One region of the Leifsonia sp. 10L418 genome, then DNA from elsewhere that is predicted to be linked to it. Evidence: predicted binding sites of a transcription regulator. Region 1 holds the regulator's gene; each other region holds the start of a gene.
The links. The regulator HrcA, encoded in region 1, represses chaperone genes, less so after heat shock. The targets are predictions, from matches to a motif close to TTNGCACTCGNNNNNNNCGAGTGCNAA.
Positions count from the first base shown of each region.

Region 2: the regulator HrcA is predicted to act here: its motif matches at 5,112-5,138, upstream of groL (chaperonin GroEL).
Region 3: the regulator HrcA is predicted to act here: its motif matches at 5,101-5,127, upstream of groES (co-chaperone GroES).

Region 1 covers NZ_JBFTJN010000003.1:258,200-266,227, reverse strand. The annotation lists gene lepA (translation elongation factor 4) at 1-623, shown strand, start outside; gene AC1DCF_RS09185 (hypothetical protein) at 668-1,765, shown strand; gene AC1DCF_RS09180 (DUF1990 family protein) at 1,919-2,566, shown strand; gene hemW (radical SAM family heme chaperone HemW) at 2,572-3,804, shown strand; gene AC1DCF_RS09170 (histidine phosphatase family protein) at 4,015-4,830, shown strand; gene AC1DCF_RS09165 (DUF4870 domain-containing protein) at 4,929-5,303, opposite strand; gene AC1DCF_RS09160 (DUF4870 domain-containing protein) at 5,354-5,791, opposite strand; gene hrcA (heat-inducible transcriptional repressor HrcA) at 5,945-6,967, shown strand; gene dnaJ (molecular chaperone DnaJ) at 7,047-8,028, shown strand, end outside.
Region 2 covers NZ_JBFTJN010000012.1:32,306-40,333, reverse strand. The annotation lists gene AC1DCF_RS18495 (DMT family transporter) at 160-1,191, shown strand; gene AC1DCF_RS18490 (nitroreductase family protein) at 1,288-1,836, opposite strand; gene msrB (peptide-methionine (R)-S-oxide reductase MsrB) at 1,841-2,278, opposite strand; gene AC1DCF_RS18480 (DUF3263 domain-containing protein) at 2,535-2,846, shown strand; gene AC1DCF_RS18475 (LytR C-terminal domain-containing protein) at 2,849-3,463, shown strand; gene AC1DCF_RS18470 (cold-shock protein) at 3,748-3,951, shown strand; gene AC1DCF_RS18465 (DUF3048 domain-containing protein) at 4,020-5,063, shown strand; gene groL (chaperonin GroEL) at 5,182-6,810, shown strand; gene AC1DCF_RS18455 (hypothetical protein) at 6,959-8,028, shown strand, end outside.
Region 3 covers NZ_JBFTJN010000009.1:106,947-114,974, reverse strand. The annotation lists gene tsaB (tRNA (adenosine(37)-N6)-threonylcarbamoyltransferase complex dimerization subunit type 1 TsaB) at 1-181, shown strand, start outside; gene rimI (ribosomal protein S18-alanine N-acetyltransferase) at 181-702, shown strand; gene tsaD (tRNA (adenosine(37)-N6)-threonylcarbamoyltransferase complex transferase subunit TsaD) at 699-1,826, shown strand; gene AC1DCF_RS16925 (DUF4190 domain-containing protein) at 1,972-2,412, shown strand; gene AC1DCF_RS16920 (DUF4190 domain-containing protein) at 2,468-3,286, shown strand; gene AC1DCF_RS16915 (hypothetical protein) at 3,340-3,756, shown strand; gene AC1DCF_RS16910 (THUMP-like domain-containing protein) at 3,863-5,050, opposite strand; gene groES (co-chaperone GroES) at 5,209-5,505, shown strand; gene rarD (EamA family transporter RarD) at 5,615-6,589, shown strand; gene AC1DCF_RS16895 (branched-chain amino acid ABC transporter substrate-binding protein) at 6,774-8,000, shown strand.

The sequences.
Region 1 (8,028 bases):
CCAAGGTCGAGGAGCCGATCGTCAAGGCAGCGATTCTCGCGCCGAAGGACTACGTCGGCGTCATCATGGAACTCTGCCAGAGCCGCCGCGGCATTCTGCTCGGCATGGAGTTCCTCGGTGAAGACCGTGTCGAGATCCGCTACACGATGCCGCTCGGTGAGATCGTCTTCGACTTCTTCGACAATCTGAAGAGCCGCACCGCCGGTTACGCCTCGCTCGACTATGAGCCCATCGGCGAAGCGGAAGCCGACCTGGTCAAGGTCGACATCCTGTTGCAGGGTGAGCAGGTCGACGCGTTCAGCGCCATCGTGCACCGCGACAAGGCGTATGCCTACGGCGTGCTGATGACCACGCGTCTGCGCGAGCTCATCCCGCGTCAGCAGTTCGAGGTGCCCATCCAGGCTGCGATCGGTGCCCGCATCATCGCCCGTGAGAGCATCCGTGCCATCCGCAAGGACGTTCTGGCCAAGTGCTACGGCGGTGACATCAGCCGCAAGCGCAAGCTCCTCGAGAAGCAGAAGGAGGGCAAGAAGCGTATGAAGATGGTCGGTCGGGTCGAGGTTCCGCAGGAAGCATTTGTCGCCGCCCTCACCGGTGACACGGAGAAGAAAAAAGAGAAGTAACGAAAACCCCCGGTCTGCCGAGAAAACTCCGCTAGGGTGAGCGGATGACCGGGGGGATCGGAAGGTTCGTCATCGGTAGCGCCGCGATTGCCGCGCTACTCACACTGACCGCGTGCGGCAGCATTGCGCAGCCATCGCCGGCCGAGTCAGCGCCTGCGCTGGCAGCTCCGCCCGTGGACCGGGTACAGCTCGGCTGCGACGAGCTTCTCGGCGCGGAGGAGCGAGCGCGGGCGACGGGATATCCAGACACCGTACTGACCGAGTTGCAGGTTCCGCTGTACATCGGCAGCGTTGCGATGGCACAGGGTGGGCTACTTGAGTGCAGGTGGGACGGCCTGGAGTCCGCTGCGGCGTTCATCCGCGTGGGCGTCCTTCCTGACGCGACGGATTCCTATCAAGCCGATTCGAATCATCGCAAAGTGGGATTCACGTCGGGTCTCGTCGGGCCGAATTCAATTGCCAGGTGCCTTGGCGGCGACGGTGGGCGACTCTGCGATGTGCAGTTTGACTCCGACGGCTACTGGGTCGTCTTGGAGTTCGAAGGGCGCGTTGCGGAGAAACACGATGAGGCCGCACTGACCGTCGACGCTGCTCAGATCGCAGCCACGATTCGGGATGCGCTCAGGGCAGCCGGCCCTCCGCGGCCGGCGTTCGTTCCGGTCGCCGACTCTGTGGGGGAATGGAGTTCCTGCTCCGACCTCGATGCCGATGGCGCATTCCGCCACGCGGTCGGCGCGCCATCCTTTATCACGCCGGAGGTCTACGAGGGCGTACCTGCAATGTTCTCTGTTGCGATGAAACGCGGGTTCTACGCGCGCTGCGACTGGGAGCACGCGAACTTAGACGAAACGCCGGCCGGTGAAATCCACCGAGTCACCGTGGAAATGATCCAGGGTGGAGGGTGGGCTTGGCCAGAACTGATTGGGCCGACAGCTGGGTATGAACCCAAGGCCGAAATCGATGTTCCTGGAGCGGACATTGCAGTCATCGCGTGTTCGGGCGAGTACGACTGCGTCGTACAAGCCCTCGTGCGCGGGAGTTACATTGAGGTGACTGCGTCAAACGAGGTAGTCAACGGCAACAACTCAAACCTCAGAACCGGCGCAATCCGTGGCATGGAGCTGGCGATCGCTGCGCTCTGACCGCGCGTTCCCGCGCTTTCGGCGTCAGTTCGGGTTCAGTCGCTTACGCTTGAACGTTGGCAGTTCTAGGCGTAACGGAGTTTTTGATGAATCAGCAGAGTGCGCAGTCACCGAGGTCGGTCGACCTCACGAAGAAGCCGGCGGCCTAGTCGGATGCGTCGCGCCACCTTCACCGATGCCTCAGTGACCTACGGGGCCATCGGGGGCACACTTGCCCCCGACCTGATGATCTACCCGCCGAAGGGGCACCGCCCGGCCGAACACACCGTGCGCCTCGGCAGCGGCGAGGAACGTTTTCGCGTCGCGACTGACTTGCTGATGTCGTGGGGGGTTCAGCGCGGAAGCGGCATGGACGTCACCGAGGTCGAGGCCGGAACCGGCATGCAATACGCCGGGATCATCTTCGACGACGACGGCACTCCGTCGGCCGATCAGTCTCACCCGGTCAACGAAGCGACATTTGCCGAAGACGGCACGCCGTTCATCGCCAACGGGATGACCGCGAAACTCAAGATTCAGGTGGGTCCGATCAGCGTGCTCGCCCCGGTTCGGGTCGTCTATGTGATCGACGAGCCCAACCGCATCGGCTTCGCCTACGGCACCATGGTCGGGCATCCGGAGAGCGGCGAGGAATCGTTTGTCGTCGACAAGCGCGACGACGACTCCGTCTGGCTCACCATTCGGTCGTTCTCCCGTCCGAGCACCTGGAAGTACCGACTTGCCGGCCCGTACCTGCGGTTTCAGCAGGCGAAGATCACCAAGAAATACCTGCACGCCCTCCACCCGTCGGCCGGAGCGTAACGACGATGCCCAGCGCACTCCCACTCGGCGATCCCGCCCCACTCGACGGCATGCTGCCCGAATCAGTGACCGTCGGCGCCGACGCGCGTGACTTCGGCGTCTATCTGCACGTGCCCTTCTGCCGGGTGCGCTGCGGCTACTGCGACTTCAACACCTACACCGCCACCGAACTGCGCGGCGTCAAGCAGAGCGACTACGCCAGCCAGGCGATCATCGAGATCGAAGCCGGCGGTCGCATCCTCGCCGAATCCGGACTCCCTGCCCGGTCCGCGAAAACGGTGTTCTTCGGCGGCGGAACGCCTACCCTGCTTCCGGCCGAGAATTTGGTCAGGATGCTCGAGGCCGTGCGAGCGACCTTCGGCATCGAGCCGGGGGCCGAGGTCACTACTGAGGCGAATCCCGACTCGGTCGACGCCGCGTACCTGCAGACCCTGGCCGACGCGGGCTTCACCCGGGTCTCGTTCGGCATGCAGTCTGCGGTGCCGCACGTCTTGGCGACGCTCGAGCGCACTCACGACCCCGCCCGCGTTCCGCTGGTCGTCGGGTGGGCCCGCGACGCCGGCCTCGATGTGAGTCTCGACCTGATCTACGGAACCCCGGGGGAGAGCCTCGAAGACTGGCGCACCAGCCTCGAGTACGCGATCGGGCAAAAGCCCGACCACATCAGCGCCTACTCGCTCATCGTCGAAGAAGGAACGAAACTCGCCCGGCAGATCAAACGCGGCGAGGTTGCGCACGTCGACGAAGACCACCAGGCCGACCTCTACGAACTGGCCGACGAACTGCTCGCGGCCGCCGGCTACGGCTGGTACGAGGTCAGCAACTGGTCGACCGACGAAGCCCACCGATCACGCCACAACCTCGCCTACTGGACCGGCCAGGACTGGTGGGGCGTCGGCCCCGGCGCGCACAGCCACGTCGGAGGCGTGCGCTGGTGGAACGTGAAGCACCCGGCAGCGTATGCCGACCGTGTGCTCGCCGGACACTCGCCGGCCGCCGGCCGGGAAACCCTCGACGCCGAGACGCGCGAGGTCGAACGAGTGTTGCTGCGTTCGCGCATCCGTGAGGGCATTCCGGTCGACTCGCTGACCGCACAGGGCCGCCACGCGGTGGCCGGCCTCATCGCCGACGAGCTCATCGACCCGAACGCCGCCTTCGCCGGCAGCGTCGAGTTGACCCTGCGCGGCCGTCTGCTCGCGGATGCCGTCGTGCGCCGACTCCTCGCCGACGCCGAATAGGAGCGTTTCGCCCGGCCCTTGCTCGAACTGGGGAGACCAAGCAACCACCTTCGTCCGTGTGACGAAGGTGGTTTTTTGCGTATCGAAGTCAGCAGGCGATGCGAAATGTTTCGATGCCATTACGAAGCCCGAATTAAATACCACACGATGCTCGGGTTTCAGATATGCTCCTGGGAATCTACTACCCGATTCCTTGAAAGGACCCAGACAATGAAGTCTCGTCGTACACTCCGCGTCGCGATCGCCGGCATCGCCGCCGCCGCCATGCTCTTCTCGTTCTCCGCGTTCTCGGCCCCGGTCGAGGCACCCACCCTGGTCAGCCATGCCAAGTCGTCGAACGAGAACTCCGACAAGCACGGCGGCAAGAACGCCGAGGTCACCATCTACCTCACCCGTCACGGCAAGACCTGGCTCAACGAGACCGGCCGCATGCAGGGCTGGTCGGACTCGCCGCTCACCGAGAGCGGTGTGCTCGACGCCACACACCTCGGCACCGGTCTCGCCAAGGCGGGCGTCAAATTCCAGTCGGCATACTCGGCCGACATGCTGCGTCACTTCCAGACGGCCTCGCTCGCTTTGAACGCGCTCGGCTACAAGGGCGAGGCTGTGCGTGACGAGCGCCTGCGCGAGGTTTCCTTCGGCAAGTTCGAAGGCGCCACCCAGGCCGAGGTGTTCGCCGCAGTCAAGCCGTACCTCACGGGCGCCGACCCGAAGTCGTACCTCAATGCAATCGTCAAGGCCAATGGCGACAGCCCCCTGGCCGCCGAGACGTACGACCAGGTCGGAGCCCGCGCAGTCGCGGCGCTGAACGACATTGCGGCCGCTCAGGGGAAGAAGGGCGGCAACGTCCTCGTCGTCTCCAGTGGCATCACCATCATGGCGGTCCTCGACACGCTGGGCGCCGACACCAGCTCACTCACCGCCGGCATCGAAAATGCTGCGGTCAGCAAGCTTGTCTACAAGAACGGCACCTGGACCGTGGTTTCGATGAACGACAAGAGCTACGTCGAAGCCGGAGCCGAATAACCCCCTCCCGAGACACAAAGAATGCGCCTTCATCGAATCGATGAAGGCGCATTCTGTGTTTCCCCTCAACTCGACGGGAGGAGGCGGAGAGGGTCGGGCTAGCTCACGAACTTGATCGCGAGCGGGTAGACATACGCTTCGCCCCGGTTGGCGGCCAGCGCGGCGATGATCCCGAAGATGATGCTGAGCGCCCACGCGGCGAACAGAATCACGAAACCGATGAGGAAGAAGATGGTCAGCCCACCGACCACGTAGGCGATCAACAACGTGATCTGAAAGTTCAACGCCGTTGCGCAGTGCCCGCGGATGAAAGGTCCGCGATCCTTCAGAATCAGGTACCCGATCAGCGCCGGCAGGAATCCGAAGAGGATGCCTCCGATCTGGATGAGGGTCGCCCAGAGCCGCTCGTCGGCCGGGTTCATCGGAACCTGCGCCTGATAGGGGTTGTTCGGGGGAGGAGGCATATCGGTCATGAATAACTCTTTCCTCTGCGCCGCGAACGGCGGATGTCTCGGTTGATTGCTTACTTGATCAGACGCGCATTGAACGGGTAGAGGTACGGGTGGCCGTCTTTTGCCTGCATGAAGCCAAGGATCGAGAAGATCACGCTGACAATCCAGACTACCCAGACCAGCAGGCCGAACACCGACCCCAGGCCGAACGTGACGACGGCAAGAAAAGCGGTGACGACCCAAATGGCGACATAACCGATCAGAAGCGTGATCTGAAAGTTCAGTGCTTCTTTGGCTTGAACGGCCGTGAACGGACCGCGGTCTTTGAAGACGAGCCAGATGATCAGGGCAGGAAGAAAGCTGAAGATGCCGCCCAAATGAGCGAACGAGGCCCACTGGCGGTCTTCCGCTTGAGAGAGCGGCCGGGCCGGAGCGGGGGAGTAGGACGGGTCAGGTGGGCGCTGGCCGAAGTTCGGGTCATCGGGGAGCGGAGCCTGTGGATCACTCATCATCGTGCCTTTCAGCGAGGAGGGAAGTGCCCTGTGTGTTCACGCTACTGCTGTGATTCCTGCGGGGCAATGGGCGACGTTCAGCGTGGCGCGATATGATTGGCACTCAGTCATTGCGAGTGCTAACGATGGGCAGAGGAGGCGATCTCACACATGGTTTCTGATCGCAGTCTCGAAGTTCTCCGCGTGATCGTGCAGGACTACGTGGCATCGAGGGAGCCCGTCGGCTCCAAATCGATCGTTGAACGGCACTCCTTCGGGGTTTCAGCGGCCACGATCCGCAACGATATGGCTCTGCTTGAAGAAGAAGAACTGATCGCCGCCCCGCACACCTCGTCCGGCCGTATCCCGACAGACAAGGGCTACCGGGTCTTCGTCGATCATCTCGCCGACCTGCGCCCGCTGTCGCCGGCGCAGCGCCAAGCCATCGAGACTTTTCTCGGCCAGTCAGCCGATCTCGACGAAGTTCTCGCTCGCAGCGTCCGGCTCCTCTCGCAGTTGACCCAGCAGGTCGCCCTCGTGCAGTACCCGTCGCTGTCCCGTGCCACCGTGCGCCACGTCGAGTTGGTGCCGCTCAGCGACACCAAACTGCTCTCCGTGCTGATCACCGACTCCGGTCGGGTCGAGCAGCGCGTGATCGAGCTGCCCTATCTCGTCGGGGACGAGACCTTGAGCGAAGTGCGGTCCCGGCTGAACGCAGCGGTGAGCGGGCGCAGCATGATCGAGGCGGCGGCATCCCTCAAGGCCATGGTGTGGCCCGGCCCGCACGAGTTGCAGCCGGTCATCGACCTGATCGCGACGACTCTCATCGATCAGATCGGCGCCAACCGTCACGACAAGCTCGTGATGGCCGGGGCGGCGAACCTGGTGCGCACCGAAGAAGACTTCACCGGGAGCGTCTCGCCGGTGCTCGACGCCATCGAAGAACAGGTCGTGCTGCTGCGACTGTTCGGCGAAATGGCAACCGACCTGCACGGTGTGGCCGTGAGTATTGGACGCGAGAACGCGCAATTCGGTCTCGGTGAGACATCGGTTCTGACCAGTGGATACACCGCGTCCGGCGGCGACTTGGCTCGCCTCGGCGTGCTCGGCCCGACTCGCATGGACTACTCGAACAATATGGCGGCGGTTCGCGCTGTCGCCCGCTACCTCTCTCGCCTGCTCGGCGAGAACTGACCGGGCTGCCCCCTCGGCGCGCCGATCACCCTGACCGAAAACATCCGAAACATCCCCAGAACAACAAGGAGAGCCACCTTTGGCTGACCACTACGAAGTACTCGGTGTCGCACGCGACGCCAGCGTCGACGAGATCAAGAAGGCGTACCGCAAGAAGGCGCGTCAGCTGCACCCCGACGTCAACCCCGGCGCGGATGCCTCTGAGCAGTTCAAGCTCGTCACCCACGCCTACGACGTACTGAGCAACCCCCAGCAGCGCCAGAAATATGACATGGGCGATCAGGGCGGCGGATTCGACGGAGGCAACTTCGGTAACTTCGGCGACATCTTCGAGACCTTCTTCGGTGGCGGCGGCCAGAGCAGTCGCGGCCCGCGTTCACGCCGCGAGCGCGGCCAAGACGCACTGCTGCGTGTCGAGCTTGATCTCGAAGAGGTCATCTTCGGCACCCACCGCGAGATCGAGGTCGACACGGCCATCGTCTGTGAGACCTGCTCCGGCACCTGCTGCCAGCCCGGCACGTCGCCCGTCACATGCGACATCTGCCACGGCACCGGCAACATCCAGCGTGCCGTGCGCTCGCTGCTCGGCAACGTGATGACGTCGAGCCCCTGCGGCAGCTGCCGCGGCTACGGCACCATCATCGCCACCCCGTGCGTCACCTGCCAGGGTCAGGGCCGCGTTCGCGCGCGCCGCACCGTGGCCGTCGACATCCCCGCCGGCGTCGAGACCGGCCTGCGCCTGCAGATGCCCGGCAGCGGAGAGGCCGGCCCGGCCGGTGGTCCGAACGGCGATCTCTACCTTGAGATGAAGGTGCGTCACCACGACGTGTTCAGCCGCGACGGCGACGACCTGCTCTGCACCATCGAGGTGCCGATGACCGACGCCATCCTGGGTCGCACGACGACGATCAAGGCCCTCGACGGCGACATCGACGTCGTGCTGAAGCCGGGCGTACAGAGCGCTGAGGTCATCACGATCAAGGATCGCGGTGTCACGCGGCTGCGTGGCAGCGGCCGCGGCGACCTCAAGATCGGTGTGCACGTGGTCACCCCGACCAAGC
Region 2 (8,028 bases), on a different contig from region 1:
CCGCGCCGGGTAACGCGAGCGGTAGCCCCCGTGCCCACATTGGGGGCCAGTCGCAGCAATCTTGATGGAATCGTGCACGAGATGCACTGATCGTGCGTGAATAGGGCCCGCACGCAACAATTCGGAGTGGGGTGGTCATGCTGCTCGTAGGATCGACTGGTGACCCACACCAATACAGCCCTGGATGTTCCCTCGATAAGTTCAGCGCCACACCGCGGTATCCCGATGTGGGTGGCCATGGCCGTCGCCATCTGCTTCGGTGCGATGAACGCCATCCAGTCGCGCATCAACGGTGAGCTCGGCCGCGAGATCGGCGACGGATTCACCGCGGCAGTAATTTCATTCGGAAGCGGCCTGGTCATCCTCAGCGTCGTGATGCTGTTCTGGTCTCCGGGCCGGCGGGGACTCGGTCGGGTGCGTCATGCGCTGACCATGCGCTCGTTATCGTGGTGGCACGTCCTCGGCGGAACCGCCGGCGCGTTCTATGTGCTCTCGCAGAGCCTCACCGCCTCGCTGCTCGGCGTTGCGCTCTTCACTGTCTCGGTCGTCGCCGGCCAGACGGTCAGCGGTCTCGCGATGGACCGCTTCGGCGTCGGCCCCGGTGGTCACCATCCGCTCACCGCGCCCCGCGTGATCGGTGCGGCGCTCACCTTGGTCGCCGTCGCTTGGGCCGTATCCGGCCAGATCAGCGGTGGGGTGCCGTTCTGGCTGTTGTGGATGCCGCTGGTCGCCGGACTCGGTCAGGGCTGGCAGCAGGCCGTCAACGGCCGGGTGCGGGTCGCAGCCGGCAGTGCACTGACGGCGACATTTCTGAACTTCGTCTTCGGAACGATTGTGCTGCTGCTCGGTTTGCTCGTGCACGGTGTGCTGGTCGGAATGCCGACGAGTTTGCCGAGTGACCCCCGGCTCTACATCGGGGGAGCGCTCGGCTGCATTTTCATCGCGGGGAGCGCGATCATTGTGCGCACGACCGGCGTGCTCGTGCTGGGCCTCGGAATCGTCGCCGGACAACTGCTCTCTGCCCTCGCGCTCGACCTTCTCGCGCCGACAAGCGCTCAGCCGGTGGCGTTCGCCACGATCGGCGGAACCGTGCTCGCCCTCGTCGCGGTGCTCATCGTGGGCATCCGTCGTCGCTCCGCGCGGGCATCCCGAACTAACCTCGCGCGGGTCGAAAACCATCACGCGCGCTGAACTCAACCTGCGCGGCGGTTTTCAACCCGCGTGACAGCATTCTCCTGCACACACTCGCGGCGCCGATCGGCGTCGCCGACTCCGATCGCGACTTGGCTACAGCGCCGAGAGATACCTCTCGGGGTCGACCTTCAGCCGCTTGCCCGGCTTCGCATCGGCGGGCACCCCGCCGACGTAGAGCCAGCCGAGCAACTCCTCAGTGTCGGCAAGCTTGTGCATTTTGCGCACCCGGGTCGCGCGCGTAAGTGGGCCCGTGCGCCAGAAGACGCCCCAGCCGGCGTCATCGAGCAGCAGGCTCAGCATGTGGGCGACCCCGGCCGCTGTCGCATCCTGCTCCCATTTCGGTACTTTGCTGCTGCTGCGGCGGCTCGCCACCACGGCGATCAGCAATTCGGCACGGAGGGGCTTGGTCGCCTGACCTTTGTCGCGCTCGCCCTTTTTGCCGGACGCCGCAACCAATGCGTCGCCGAGGCGCTCACGCGCCGCGCCACGCAACTCGATCAGCCGCCACGGACGCAACGCACCATGGTCGGCCACCCTCGCCGCGGCCTCAACGAGCGGAAGCAGCTCGGCATGACTCGGGGCAGCCGTGCTCACCCGAGAGTATGACCGTCGCTCTGCGACCGCTGTGAGAACCTGTGACATCGGACTACTCGGATGCCTCGGGCGCCGCGGGCGCCTCGCCTGGCTCTTCCGGGGAGAAATTCAGGGAGATCGAGTTCATGCAATACCGGTCGCCGGTCGGCGTGCCGAAACCGTCGTCGAAAACGTGACCCAGGTGGGAGCCGCAGTTCGCACAGCGCACCTCGGTGCGCTTCATGCCGAGCGAGTCATCTTCAATCAGCTCGACCGCTTCCGGTCGCACCGACTCGTAGAAGCTCGGCCAGCCGCAGTGGGAATCGAACTTGGTGCCGCTCTTGAACAGCTCGGCGTTGCAGGCTCCACAGGTGTAGATTCCTGCACGGCCTTCGTCCAGCAACTCGCCGGTCCAGGCGCGCTCGGTTCCGGCCTGACGCAACACCGCAAACTTCTCGTCGTCCAGCTCTTCGCGCCATTGCTCTTCAGACTTCGTGACGTCGTAGCTCATGCTGTGTCCTTTCACTTGCAAGTCGCGACTTGAGCGACTCACTCTCCCTCAAGACTAAACTCCGGGCGCCCGCACTACATTCCGTGCAGCCCATCTCGCGGTCGCCGGCACCGGTGGCGGGTTCGGGGAACAATCAGGCCGCTCCGCATAGGATGGCGAAGGAGAGAGCCTGTCGATTTCGACGCACTGGCACCTCACATCCGCACGACAAAAGAGAGAGGGCAAACAGGTGGAGAGAGAACCCGACACCGACGCGATGCCCGCATCTACCGAACCGGGCTTGTCTGATCGCGACCTCGCAATTCTGGCTTTCGAAGGCCGATGGTCGGAGCATGTCGGCGCGAAAGAACAGGCGATTCGTGCCGAGTTCTCGCTTTCGGCCGCCCGCTACTATCAATTGTTGGGCGCACTGATCGACTCACCACTCGCTCTGGCCCACGACCCCATGCTGATCAAACGACTTCAACGGATGCGTGACGCTCGCTCGGAAGCCCGAGCGCGTCGAACTCTCCAGACCCCTGACTACTCACGATCGAATGATCTGCCGAACAAGGACCGAACAGACTGACGATGCCTCGCAATACACCGAACGATCGATTCGATTCCATTCCGCATTCCGTTGACCGTGTCGGCGCGCACCGGGGACCTGGCAAGAAGGGCCGCGGCTGGATCGTGCTGGCCTGGGCGTTCGGTGCGACGGTGCTGCTCGTCGGTGCCGGCGTCGCCGTGCTGTTCGTGCAAAACGACAAGCTCAACTTCGCCCTGCCGGGTGCAGCCTCCAGCCAGGCTCCCACGGCGTCGGCGACTCCGACGGAGACCCCGAAGCCGACGGAAAGTCCCGCTGCCGAGCCGCCGGCCGACACGCCGCCGCCGGCCCCGGTGCCCACCGTCGACCCGAATCTGAGCATCACGGTGCTGAACGGTACCCCCGGTACAGGGGTGGCCGCCGCCGTCGGTCGCACCTTGACGTCCGCCGGTTGGACCGTTGGAGACACCGGTGACGCCGACAGCGAAGATGTCGCCGTGACGACCGTCTACTACGCCGATGCGTCCCTAGAAGGCGCGGCGCTGGGAGTCGCGGCATCGATTCCTGGCGCGAAAACAAGCCTTTCTGACGCCTTTTCCGGCACCGGCGCTGACGTGACCGTCGTCGTCGGAAACGACTACGTCGCGTCCAACGGATAGCCCAGTCGGGAGTTCCCTGGGGATCGGTTGATCCCAAACGGGGGACATCCGACCCGATGAACGCTGTGTAAATTCTGCATTCCAGTCAGAAAAAATGCTTCGTCAAACCCCTTCTCTTCTGGCGTCATTTCGCTAGTATCTGGTCTTGGTCGCCCATTTCTGCCGGTGCTGACCTGTCTCACACTGAGGCAAGCCGCTCCGGCAGGGTGAACGCAGACACTGCGGCCGGCCCGGCACGGTCAAGAGGCAGGTGCTGACGGAAACACAGCAATCGGGAGTAACAGATGGCGAACGGAACCGTGAAGTGGTTCAACGCTGAAAAGGGCTTCGGCTTCATCACTGTCGACGGGGGAGGGCAGGACGTCTTCGTGCACTACTCCGCCATCGACATGAACGGATACAAGGTTCTCGAAGAGGGTCAGCAGGTCGTGTTCGATGTCGGCACCGGGGCGAAGGGGCCCCAGGCCGAATCGGTGCGACCCGCCTAAAGGATCAATTTCGGGGCGCGCCCCCGTCTAGCGCCGTCCGGTTCGCCGGGCGGCGCTAGTGTATGGCGATGCGCACCCCATCTCGCCCCCGTTCGCACCGCCTTGCCGGCTGGAGCGCGGTCGCGTTGATTCCTCTGCTGCTCCTTGTCGCGTGCGCTGCTCCCGAGCCGGTGCCGACGCGCACGCCGAAGCCCACCCCGAGTTTCACGCCGGAGCCGGTGATCGAGTTGTCGCCCCTGCGCGGAACACCGCGGCTCCCGGGCAGCGTCGCTCTACCCGCCCTGTCGGTGAAGATCGACAACCATGAGGATGCCCGGCCGCAGATCGGCCTGGAGCGCACCGACCTCGTCTTTGAGGAACTCGTCGAGGGCGGTCTCACTCGCTACGTGGCGGTCTGGCAGTCGGACATGCCCGACCTGGTCGGCCCGGTGCGGTCGATTCGGCCGATGGACCCCGACATCATCACCCCGCTCGGCGGAATCGTCGCGTACTCGGGCGGTCAAGAGAAGTTCATCGCGATGATGGAGGCCACACCGGTGGTCAACGCCAGGTTCGACGACGATGAGACCGGCCTGTTCTATCGCATCGATGAGAAGGACGCCCCGCACAACGTGGTCGTCGAAGCCGCTGCGCTCGTCGCGCTCCACCCGGAGCTTCCGCCGCCCGTTCAGCAGTTCACCTACGCGGCAACCCCGGCAGAGGCCTCAGCCGTCGTGGCCGGAGTGCCGACCACCACGATTAACAGCCGATTCTCGGATGCCCGGTGGCCGAGCTGGAGTTGGGACGCCGCGAGCGGCAGCTATCTGCGTTCGCAAGAGGGCACTCCCGACCTCGACGGCGCCGGAAATGCGCTCAAGGCGACCAACTTGCTCGTGCTCCGCGTCGGGATCGACTGGACCTATGGCGAGGTGCCGAAGACGATCATGGTGGGTTCCGGAGAAGCGTGGGTCTCCACCGGGGGGAAGACTGTGCACGCCACCTGGTCGAAGGATGCGCCCGGCTCGCTGATCCGCCTGGTCGCCGACAACGGTGCGCTGATCACTCTCGCCGCCGGAAACACCTGGATCGAGCTGGTTCCGACCGAGACCGGTTCGGTCGAGCTCGTACCGTAACCCGCCGCCCTTTACTTGCACTCTCGACCCCTGAGTGCCAGAATCGACTTGGCACTCTCTCCGTTTGAGTGCTAATCCGTCACAGTTTTGGAACGTCCGGGAGGGACGAGAAACACACATGGCAAAGATCATCGCTTTCAATGAAGAGGCCCGTCGCGGCCTGGAGCGCGGCCTGAACATCCTCGCTGACACGGTCAAGGTCACCCTCGGCCCGCGTGGACGCAACGTCGTGCTGGAGAAGAAGTGGGGCGCCCCCACGATCACCAACGATGGCGTTTCCATCGCCAAGGAGATCGAGCTCGACGACCCCTACGAAAAGATCGGTGCCGAGCTCGTCAAGGAGGTCGCTAAGAAGACCGACGACGTCGCTGGCGATGGCACCACCACCGCTACCGTTCTCGCCCAGGCCCTGGTTCGCGAAGGACTGCGCAACGTCGCAGCCGGCGCCGACCCGATCAGCCTCAAGCGCGGCATCGAGAAGGCGACTGCAGCAGTCATCGCCGAGCTCATCGCCAGCGCCAAGGAAATCGAAACCAAGGAAGAGATCGCTGCCACGGCATCCATCTCGGCCGGCGACGCCGAAATCGGCGCGATCATCGCTGAGGCGATCGACAAGGTCGGCAAGGAAGGTGTTGTCACCGTTGAGGAGTCGAACACGTTCGGCACCGAGCTTGAGCTCACCGAGGGCATGCGCTTCGACAAGGGCTTCCTGTCGGCCTACTTCGTGACCGACCCCGACCGTCAGGAAGCGGTCTTCGAAGACCCCTACATCCTGATCGTCAACTCCAAGGTCTCGAACATCAAGGACCTGCTGCCGATCGTTGACAAGGTCATCCAGAGCGGCAAGCAGCTCCTCATCATCGCCGAAGACGTCGACGGCGAGGCTCTGGCCACGCTCGTTGTGAACAAGATCCGCGGCATCTTCAAGTCGGTTGCCGTCAAGGCTCCCGGCTTCGGCGACCGTCGCAAGGCGCAGCTGCAGGACATCGCGATCCTCACCGGCGCACAGGTCATCTCCGAGGAGGTCGGCCTCAAGCTTGAGAACGTCACCCTCGACCTGCTCGGTAACGCCCGCAAGGTCGTCATCACCAAGGACGAGACCACCATCGTTGAGGGTGCCGGCGACGTCGACGCCATCGCCGGTCGCGTTGCTCAGATCCGTTCCGAGATCGAGAACACCGACAGCGACTACGACCGTGAGAAGCTGCAGGAGCGTCTCGCCAAGCTCGCCGGTGGCGTTGCTGTCATCAAGGCCGGCGCCGCGACGGAGGTTGAGCTCAAGGAGCGCAAGCACCGCATCGAGGACGCCGTTCGTAACGCGAAGGCAGCTGTCGAAGAGGGCATCGTCGCCGGTGGTGGCGTTGCACTCATCCAGGCCGGCAAGACCGCATTCGAGAGCAAGGCAATCCTTGACCTCGTCGGCGACGAGGCAACCGGCGCGAACATCGTGCGCGTTGCCATCGACGCTCCGCTCAAGCAGATCGCACTCAACGCCGGCATGGAGCCGGGCGTTGTTGCAGACAAGGTGCGCAACCTGCCCGTCGGACACGGCCTCAACGCCGCGACCGGTGAGTACGTTGACATGATCGCTGCCGGTATCAATGACCCGGTGAAGGTCACCCGCTCCGCGCTGCTCAACGCATCGTCGATCGCTGGTCTGTTCCTCACCACCGAGGCCGTTGTCGCTGACAAGCCGGAGAAGAACGCTGCTCCGATGGGCGACCCGTCCGGCGGCATGGACTTCTAAGTCCGAGCTACCTGCTTCACCTGTTTCACACGCTGGGCGTCTCCTTCGGGAGGCGCCCAGCGTCGTTGTATCCGGACGCGTGCGAATCGTTGCTGATCGGAGATGAGCCTCCGCAACGAACGGGCGTTCCTGCCGCTAGCCTGAGGCCATGAGAAAGAACGTGGGGATTCTTGTAACTCTTGCAGTGTTGGTTGTCAGCGGGGTGGTCGGATGCGCGGCGAGACCTCCTGAAGCCGAGCCGACGCCGACAGCCACGGTCGAGCCGACGCCGACATTGGAACCCATCGCCAATCCGGCTTGGCCGGTGCAACTCGTGCCGACAACCTGCGAGCAGATTGTGTCTCAATCGGCAATTGATGCGGTGTTCGACGAGCCGCTGCTGGCGGGATACCAGCCGACCGAATTCGGTCAGGGCGGGCTGGGGCGGGCCGCCGCCGAGAACTCGGGCTCACTCTTATGCATCTGGGGCGCCGGTGAGGGCGACGAGCGCAGGGTACTGATCGTCAATGTTGTTCCCCGTGCGGTCGCCATCGACGAACGGAGAAGCGTTGAACTCGGTGGCACTCCGATGGGTGCTCCGATCGGCAGCTGCGACGCCGAGATTTGCGCCGTGAGAGGCATCGTGGGCGAGTACTGGATGGAAGCCACGATCTTTGGAGCAGACACGATGGGGGCCGAGGGAGCGCCGCCTGCCGCGCAGCCGGTCTTCGATTCGGTCATTGCGGCAGTGACGGCGTTGGCGCCGAGCGTGGATCCAGTCTGGCCGGCTTCGGCTGAGTCGTGGCCGACGAGCTGCGAGGAGTTCGTGAGTCCCGAAACGGTCGGGGAGGCTCTCAATGTGCCCGGCGCGACGTTCACCACCGGGTTCTACTACTCTCCCAGCAACGTGGAGCTCGGTGAAATTGTGAGCGCACGCGGTCTGGTGTGTGGAATCGCGCCCGAAGGTGGTGGGCGGAGCGGCAGGATCCTCACTCTGCCGGAATCGGGTGACCGATTCGCTGCTGCCCGGGATCAGGCGGTTCTCTCCGACACGGTCGAGGCGGTCGAGATCGCCGGGCTGGAGTCAGGCTCAGCGTTCATGACACGCCACCCGGAGACGCCGGCCTCTGCTTCGTTGGAGATGAACCTGCGCGGAACCTGGGTGTTGCTGAGCATGTCGACCGGGACTGTCGAGCAAGGCGATTCGGCGGCGCTCCTGCTGAACTTGGCCACTGCGCT
Region 3 (8,028 bases), on a different contig from region 1:
GGAACCGAGCTGGGAGTATAGCGGAGTGCCCCGCTTCGACGCCGCCACCGTCTCCGCCGGAGACCTCGGAATGGTCGCCGAACTCTTGTGGGCGACCGGACAACCGTTCGCCGCCGACGAACCGCTCTACCTGCGCTCACCCGACGTCACCCTCTCGGCCGGCCCGAAGCGAGTGAGCTGATGGTCTGGCAGCTGCGGCGCGCGACCGTTGACGACGTCGAAGCCATCATGGTGCTCGAGACGGCTCTGTTCGAGAATGACGCCTGGTCGGCCGCGATGATGGCCAGGGACATCGGCGACCCGAGCTGCTACTACCTCGTCGCCTTTCCGCCCGACGAGCCGGAGCGCATCGAGGCCTACGCCGGTTTGCTGGCGCCGAAGGGGGCGTCCCAGGGCGACATCCAGACCATCGGCGTGGCCGAGTCAGCGCGCGGCAGAGGTCTCGGCCGCACCCTCATGAACGCCCTGATCACCGAGGCGTACAAGCGCGGGGCACGGGAGATCTTTCTCGAAGTGCGCGCCGACAACCCGACGGCGCAGCGGCTCTACCTCCGCCTCGGTTTCGAAGAACTCGGCGTGCGTCGGGGCTACTACCAACCCGACAATGTCGACGCGATCGTGATGCGACTCCAGATCCCCGAGCCGAGTACGCAGCTCGCGGAGCCCACCCCCGACACCTCGACCCCAAAGGCAACGGCATGAACCGGGACAACCCGCTCGTTCTCGGCATCGAGAGCTCCTGCGACGAGACCGGCATCGGAATCGTGCGGGGCACCACCCTGCTCTCGAACACGATCGCCTCCTCGATGGACCAGCATGCCCGCTACGGCGGGGTCGTGCCCGAGGTCGCCGCTCGCGCCCATCTCGAAGAGATGATCCCGTCGATCGAGGCTGCCGTGGCCGAAGCCGGCATCCGTCTGACCGACCTTGACGCGATTGCTGTCACCAACGGGCCCGGCCTCGCCGGCGCACTGATGGTCGGCGTCGGGGCGGCGAAGGCGCTCGCCGTGTCGCTCGGCAAGCCGATCTACGCCGTCAACCACCTCGTCGGTCACGTTGGCGCTGACCTCCTGCACGTGCCCGCAACGGCAGCGACAGCGGATGCCGCGCATCCCGGGCACCCAGCACCCGCCGGTCCGCCGCTGGCCGGCTCTGAGCCCCTCGAGTACCCGACGATCGCACTGCTGGTCTCGGGCGGACACACCTCCCTGCTGCTCGTGCGTGACCTCGTCTCCGACGTGGAGCTGCTCGGCGAGACGATCGATGACGCCGCTGGCGAAGCGTTCGACAAGGTGGCCAGGGTGCTCGGGCTGCCCTACCCCGGCGGGCCGCAGATCGACCGGGTCGCCGTCAGTGGCAACCCGAAGGCCATCCGGTTTCCGCGCGGGCTGAGCCTGCCGAAAGACATGGCGAAGCACCGCTACGACTTCTCGTTCTCTGGACTCAAAACCGCGGTCGCCCGCTGGGTGGAAGCACGGCAGGACGCCGGGGAAGAGGTTCCCATCGCCGACGTCGCAGCGAGCTTCCGGGAGGCTGTCGTCGACGTGCTGCTCACCAAGGCCGTGGCCGCCTGTCATGACTATGACGTGCCGCGCCTGCTGCTCGGCGGCGGCGTGATCGCCAACGCTCGGTTGCGCGAGGTGGCTCAGCAGCGCACGGATGCCGCGGGCATCGCCCTGCGCATTCCTCCGCTCTCGCTTTGCACCGACAACGGCGCGATGATCGCCGCGCTCGGCGCGCAACTGATCATGGCGGGGCATGCGCCGTCGTCGTTGGAGTTCGGCGCCGATTCCACCCTTCCGGTCTCGGAGATTCAAGCGTCATAGATTCAAGGCAGCAGACCGGTCATAATGCCCGTTCGTGGGCGATTAGCGGTATTCTGACGCGTGGGGGAGCGGCGATTCCGACGCTGCGCATCCTCCCGGAGGCGCTCAACTCGACGCCACTGAAGAGACTTGAAGGAGTCCACCGATGACCGACCCCAATGTGCCTTCCGCTCCGAACGGCGACGCAGCAGTGCCGGCCCCCGAGGTTCCCGCCGCTCCGCAGTATGCGCCCGCTCCGCCCGCAGCTGATGCTTCTGGCCAGGCGCCGGCATATGGACAGCAGCCGTACAGCCAGCAGCCGTACGGCCAGCAGGGCTACGGCGCTCCGCTCGCCGAGCAGAAGTACAACGTGCTCGCCATCATCTCGCTCATCACCTCGTTGGTCGGCATAAGCCTGGCCGGCATCATCACCGGGCACATCGGACTCAGCCAGATCAAGCGCACCGGCGAGAAGGGGCGCGGACTCGCCATTGCCGGCCTCATCATCGGCTACGTGTCGATCGCCGCGGCGATCATCTTCATCATTGTGATGATTCCGTTCATCATCTACGCGGTCTCCCACCCCGAGCAATACAGCACCTACTAGCATCGGCTGCCGACGGCAGGCGATGACAGACGGAAAGTGAAAGGAATTAACTCTCATGAGTGATCCAAACACGCCGAACGTTCCGGGTGTGCCTGAAGTTCCTGACGTGCCACAGGTCCCCGATATTCCGGAAGGTCCGCAGGTGCCCGACATTCCTCCGGCGCCCGATATTCCGGACGTGCCGAACCCCCTCGGGGCCTCGGGCCCCGAGGCTCCGCAGAGCGTCAGTGCCCCCGTGAACAGCGCGACGCCGTCGGACCCACCCGTGGAGCCGAGTCCTGAGGTGCCGAGTCCTGAGGTGCCGAGTCCTGAGGTGCCGACGCCTGAGGTGCCGCCGGTCGAGGCGGCGCCTGCCGCTCCGCCAGTCGCGCCACCCGCGGCCCCGGCTGCGCCGCCCGCGGCATCCGCGCCGGCTGCGCCGCCGCCGGCCTACGGTCAGCCGACGCCGCCAGTGGCCCCGCCTCCCGCGTACGCCGCTCCGGTCGCTCCACCGCCCGCCTACGGCAGCCCGCCGGCCGCGGGTGCACCGCCGGTGCCACCACCGGGAACTCCGGTCTACGCGCCGTATGCCACGGCCCCAGCCACCAAGCAGCCGGTGCTCAGCATCATCTCGTTGGTCGCCGGCATCATCGGTTTGATCGGGTTTCCCGTTGTCGCGTTCATCCCGATCATCGGCGGCGTCTTCGGTCTGTTCATCCCCGCCGCCGCCGTGGTTCTCGGGTTCCTCGGAAAGAAGCGAGAAGCCCACGCCAAGGGGTTCTGGCTGACCGGCATCATCACCGGATTCGTCGGCATCGCGTTGGCTCTCGGCAGCGTGCTGGTCTGGATCCTGATCTTCGCGGCCGGATTCGGTTCCTCGAACTACATGTACTAGGCACACAACTCTGAGGCCACTTCCTGGGGCACTCGAAGCGCAGAAGGTGAATCATGGAAGGCCCACGTCACGGGCAGCCGCCCGAGGTCAGCGACTACGTCGGTGACCTCACACGAGAACCCGCACCGGTGACCGGGCAGCTGGCGTATGAATCCACATTCACCGCGCCGACCGAATGGGTGCCCTACGTCTACACCGACGCTGAGTTGCACACGATCGAGTCGCGCCGGCGAGTATCGGTCGCGGCACTCGTCTGCGGATCCGCCGGTTTGGTACTCGCCGTATTCGGGGTGTGGGGAGCGCCGCTCTCGTTCCTCGCGATTGTGCTCGCGCTGTGGGCTCGCAGCACTGAACGCCTGGCCACACCGCGCTGGGGTTACGGGCTCGCTCTTGGGCTGGTCGGACTGGTTTTCGTCGGCATCTGGATCGCCATCATCTCGGCAGCGATGAAAGCGGTGACGGCGGGGTAGCTGCCCGCAGCATCGTCGCGCGGGTCGGATGCCGTCCCGCGCATCGGGGGCAACCCGCGCTGCGGTGCCCGACCCGCGCAGCGCATGCCGGCCGGACGTGCTGCCGCTACACGACTCGCTCGACCAGAAGCGCGACCCGGTGCCCGGCCATCCGGGTGAGCACGAGTGTGCCCGAACCGCTGCCCTTGAGCTTCAGCCGGGTGCGAACCACCGCCGGGTCGACGTCGACGCCCCGTTTCTTGATCTCCAGGGTGCCGATCCCGCGTTCCTGCAGCGCCAGGCGCAGCTTCTTCTCGTCGAAGGGAAGCGTCTCGAGCACGCGGAACGCGGTCGCAAACGCCGTCGGGGCGAGGGTGTCGGCCGTGAGGTAGGCGATGCCCTCCGAGAGCATTCCGGCGTCAAGTCGCCTGGCCAGATCTCCGATCAGCCTGGCGCGAATCACCGCACCGTCGGGCTCGTAGAGGTAGTCGCCGAGGCCGGCGACCGGGGCATCCTCGCTGTCGGCTTCCGCGGTCATCTCGGCGGGGCCATCCGCTCGGAGCAGCAGCGCAGAACGACGGATGCCGTCGCGCGCGAGAGCGCCGAACCAGAGGCCCATTTCGACCAGCGCTCCGTTCACGGAGATCCATTGCGCCTCGGCTTCGGCCGGGATCTGGTCACGATCGTGGCCGGGGCCGAGCTTGACCCCGATCGGCAGGCGGGCGGCCAGGCCGAAGACGAAATCGAGCGAGGGGGAGTAGTCGGAGGCGCCGAGGCGCGACGTGTTGCCGTGCCCGGCGGTGCGGCGGGCCGGATCAAGCCAGGCGGCGTCGAAACAGGTGAGGTCGAAGTCTTCGGCGGTGCTGTGCTCGACCGAGGCGCCCGGGAACGGCGCGAGGTTGAAGCTGGCCATCGCCGCAGTGACCTCGTCGGCGTCGACGGCGGTGACGGCGAGGTCCATCGCCGCCATGGCCATAGCGTCGCCGCCAATGCCCGAGCCGAGGTCGGCGACGCGGTGGAGCCCGGCTGCGACGAATCGGCCGGCGTGCAGGGCTGCCACCTGCAGCCGGGTGGCCTGTTCGAGCCCGGCCTCGGTGAACAGCATCCGGCTGGCGAACTCCCCGAACTTGGGCACGGCTTTGGCGCGCAGCTTTGACTGAGTGAGCACGGCCGAGACGAGCGCAGGCGGGTGACCGGCCTTGCGCAGGTCACCGACCATCTTCACGACATCCAGTGTCGAATCGTAGGGGGGGAGCGAATCGAGAAGACGCAATCCCTCGGGTGACAACAACTCGACGAGCTCAGCGCGATCCATCCGTCAAATCTACCAAGCGTGTTGACGGGGCGTCATGACACGACACTTCGCTGGCACTCACGTTGCGTGAGTGCCAGGTTCGCCCTAAACTCGACTTAGCACTCTCGACGTGAGTCTGCTAACCGAATCTTTGTCAAGAAACAAGAAAGAGGTCAACCGTGTCGGTCTCCATCAAGCCGCTCGAGGATCGCATCGTCATCAAGCAGGTCGACGCCGAGCAGACTACTGCTTCTGGTCTTGTCATTCCTGACTCCGCCAAGGAGAAGCCCCAGGAGGGTGAAGTTATCGCTGTCGGCCCCGGCCGTATCGATGACAACGGAAACCGCATCCCCCTCGACATCGCTGTCGGCGACAAGGTGATCTACTCCAAGTACGGTGGAACCGAAGTCAAGTTCGACGGTTCCGACCTGCTCGTCCTGTCGGCTCGCGACGTGCTGGCTGTCGTCGTTCGCTAGTCTCAGCTCTCTTCGAAAGACCCGGATGGCTTGTGCCAGCCGGGTCTTTTGCCGTTGCGACACGCCCGGGGTGGTTTTGCATATTGTATACAGGGCGTAGAATCTAGACGTGTCAATTTCCAGCGAACTACAGATCAGCACCACAGCGCAGGCTCCTCGGGCCACCCCGAATCCCGGTGGCACCAGCCGTTCCGGGCTGATCTATGCCCTCGTCTCCTATGCGATCTGGGGTGTACTGCCGCTCTTCTTCATCGCGCTGGCCCCGGCCGGTGCCTTCGAGGTCGTGGCCTGGCGCATCGTCTTCTCTCTCGTGTTCTGCGCTCTGCTGCTCGCGGTCACCCGCAAGTTCAAGCCCTTCTTCCGGCTGCTCGCGCGCCCGCGCATTTCGATCACCATGGCCGTCGCCGGGGCGCTCATTTACATCAACTGGCAGACCTACGTCTATAGCGCGATGAGCGGTCAAGTGGTTGAGGCCTCGCTCGGTTACTTCATCAACCCCATCGTCACCGTGTTTCTCGGGGTGTTCTTCATGCGCGAGCGACTGCGCCTCGCGCAGTGGATCGCCGTCGGTGTCAGCCTCGTCGCCGTGGTCATTCTGGCGGTCGGCGCGGGAACCGTGCCGTGGATCGCATTGACCCTTGCCTTCTCGTTCGGCTTCTACGGCTACATCAAGAAGCGGGTCGGCAACAGGGTTGACGCCGTCGCCGGGCTCACGATGGAGACCCTGTGGCTGATGCCGGTCGCCATTGTGCAGCTTGTCGTCGTCGGCGCGACCGCCGGGCTGACGATCGGAACGGTCAGCGCCGCGCACACGGCTTTGCTGCTCGCCGCCGGTGTCGTCACCGCTGTTCCCCTGCTCTTCTTCGCCGCGGCGTCACGCCGACTGCCGCTGATCTACATGGGCTTCATCCAGTATCTCGGCCCGATCATCCAGTTCTTCGTCGGCGTTCTGATCCTTCGCGAGCCGATGTCGCCCGAGCGCTGGGCCGGCTTCGCACTGGTCTGGATCGCGCTGCTCATTCTCACCATCGACGGCCTGGTCGGCGCGCGCCGCAACCGCCGCGCCGTGCTCGAGCTCATCTGACAATCAGCCCCAAAGGGGTGTCAGGTGTGGTTCATCGCTCGCGAGGGATGCGCCGATCGTTATCAAAAATGCGCTCAAAACATTGCTGAGTGAAACTCGGATGCTTGTATGCTCAGTCACACATTCGAGGTAGGGCCCGCACCGTTGCGGACCGTAGCGCATTCAGGTCGAGAGGCAGAATCACATGTTACGAAAGAAAGTCCTAGTAAGTTTCGCCCTAGCAGCGGCAGCAGGCCTCGTTTTGGCCGGTTGTGCAAACCAGGGCACAACCGGAGGATCCACCTCCACCGCGTCGAGCGGCAGGGTCAACCTTCCCGCGGCGACCTCGGTTGAAGTTCCGCCCAACGCAGTTCTCCCCGCCGGGGATGGAAAGGCAACCTGTCCGGCCGGGCTCGACATCGCATATATCGGTGCGGAGACCGGGGCGAACGCCCAGCTCGGTATCAACATCTACAACGGTGTGCAGCTCGCCATCGACCAGCACAACGCGGCGAACCCCGGTTGCCAGGTCAACTTCACCAAGTTCGACACGGAAGGCGACCCGAACAAGGCGACGGGCCCCGTCACCCAGGCCGTCAACACGGAATCGATCGTCGGTGTCATCGGTCTCCCGTTCTCGGGTGAGTCGAAGGCAACGGGCAACATCTTCGAGCAGGCCGGCCTGGTACACATCACGCCGTCCGCCACGAACCCCGACCTGACCAAGAACGGCTGGAAGACCTTCTTCCGTGGCCTCGGCAATGACGCAGTTCAGGGACCGGCAGCAGCCTCGTTCATGACCGGCCCGCTGAAAGCCAAGACCGTCTACCTGGTTCAGGACGACTCGGACTACGGCATCGGACTCGGCACCACGACGACGGAGGCGCTGGGCGATGCCCTCGTCGGCAGCGACAAGGTGATCACCGGTCAGAAAGACTTCTCGGCCACGATCTCCAAGATCATGAACGCGAAGCCTGACGCTGTTTACTACTCCGGCTACTACGCAGAGGGTGCGCCCTTCGACCAGCAGCTTGTCGCCAAGGGATACACCGGCACCTTCGTCGCACCGGATGGTGTGAAGGACGACCAGTTCATCAAGCTGGCCGGCGATGCATCAGAGAACGCCTACTTCACCTGCCCCTGCACCCCCGGTGAGCTGATCCCCGAATTCCAGAAGGCGTACAGCGCAGCCTTCAACGCGGAACCGGGCACCTACTCCATTGAGGGCTACGACGCCGCGACGGTTCTGCTTTCCGGAATCGGCCAGGGAAACATCACCCGTCCCGACCTGCTCAAGTGGGTCACCGGCTACGACGCCGACGGACTGAGCAAGCACTACAAGTGGGACTCCACCGGTGAGCTCGCGACCCCGGCCGTCTACGGCTACCGGGTGCTCGACGGGAAGATCGTGCTGACGGGAGTTATCGGATAACGCCGATCGACTAATGCCGCGGGGGCGT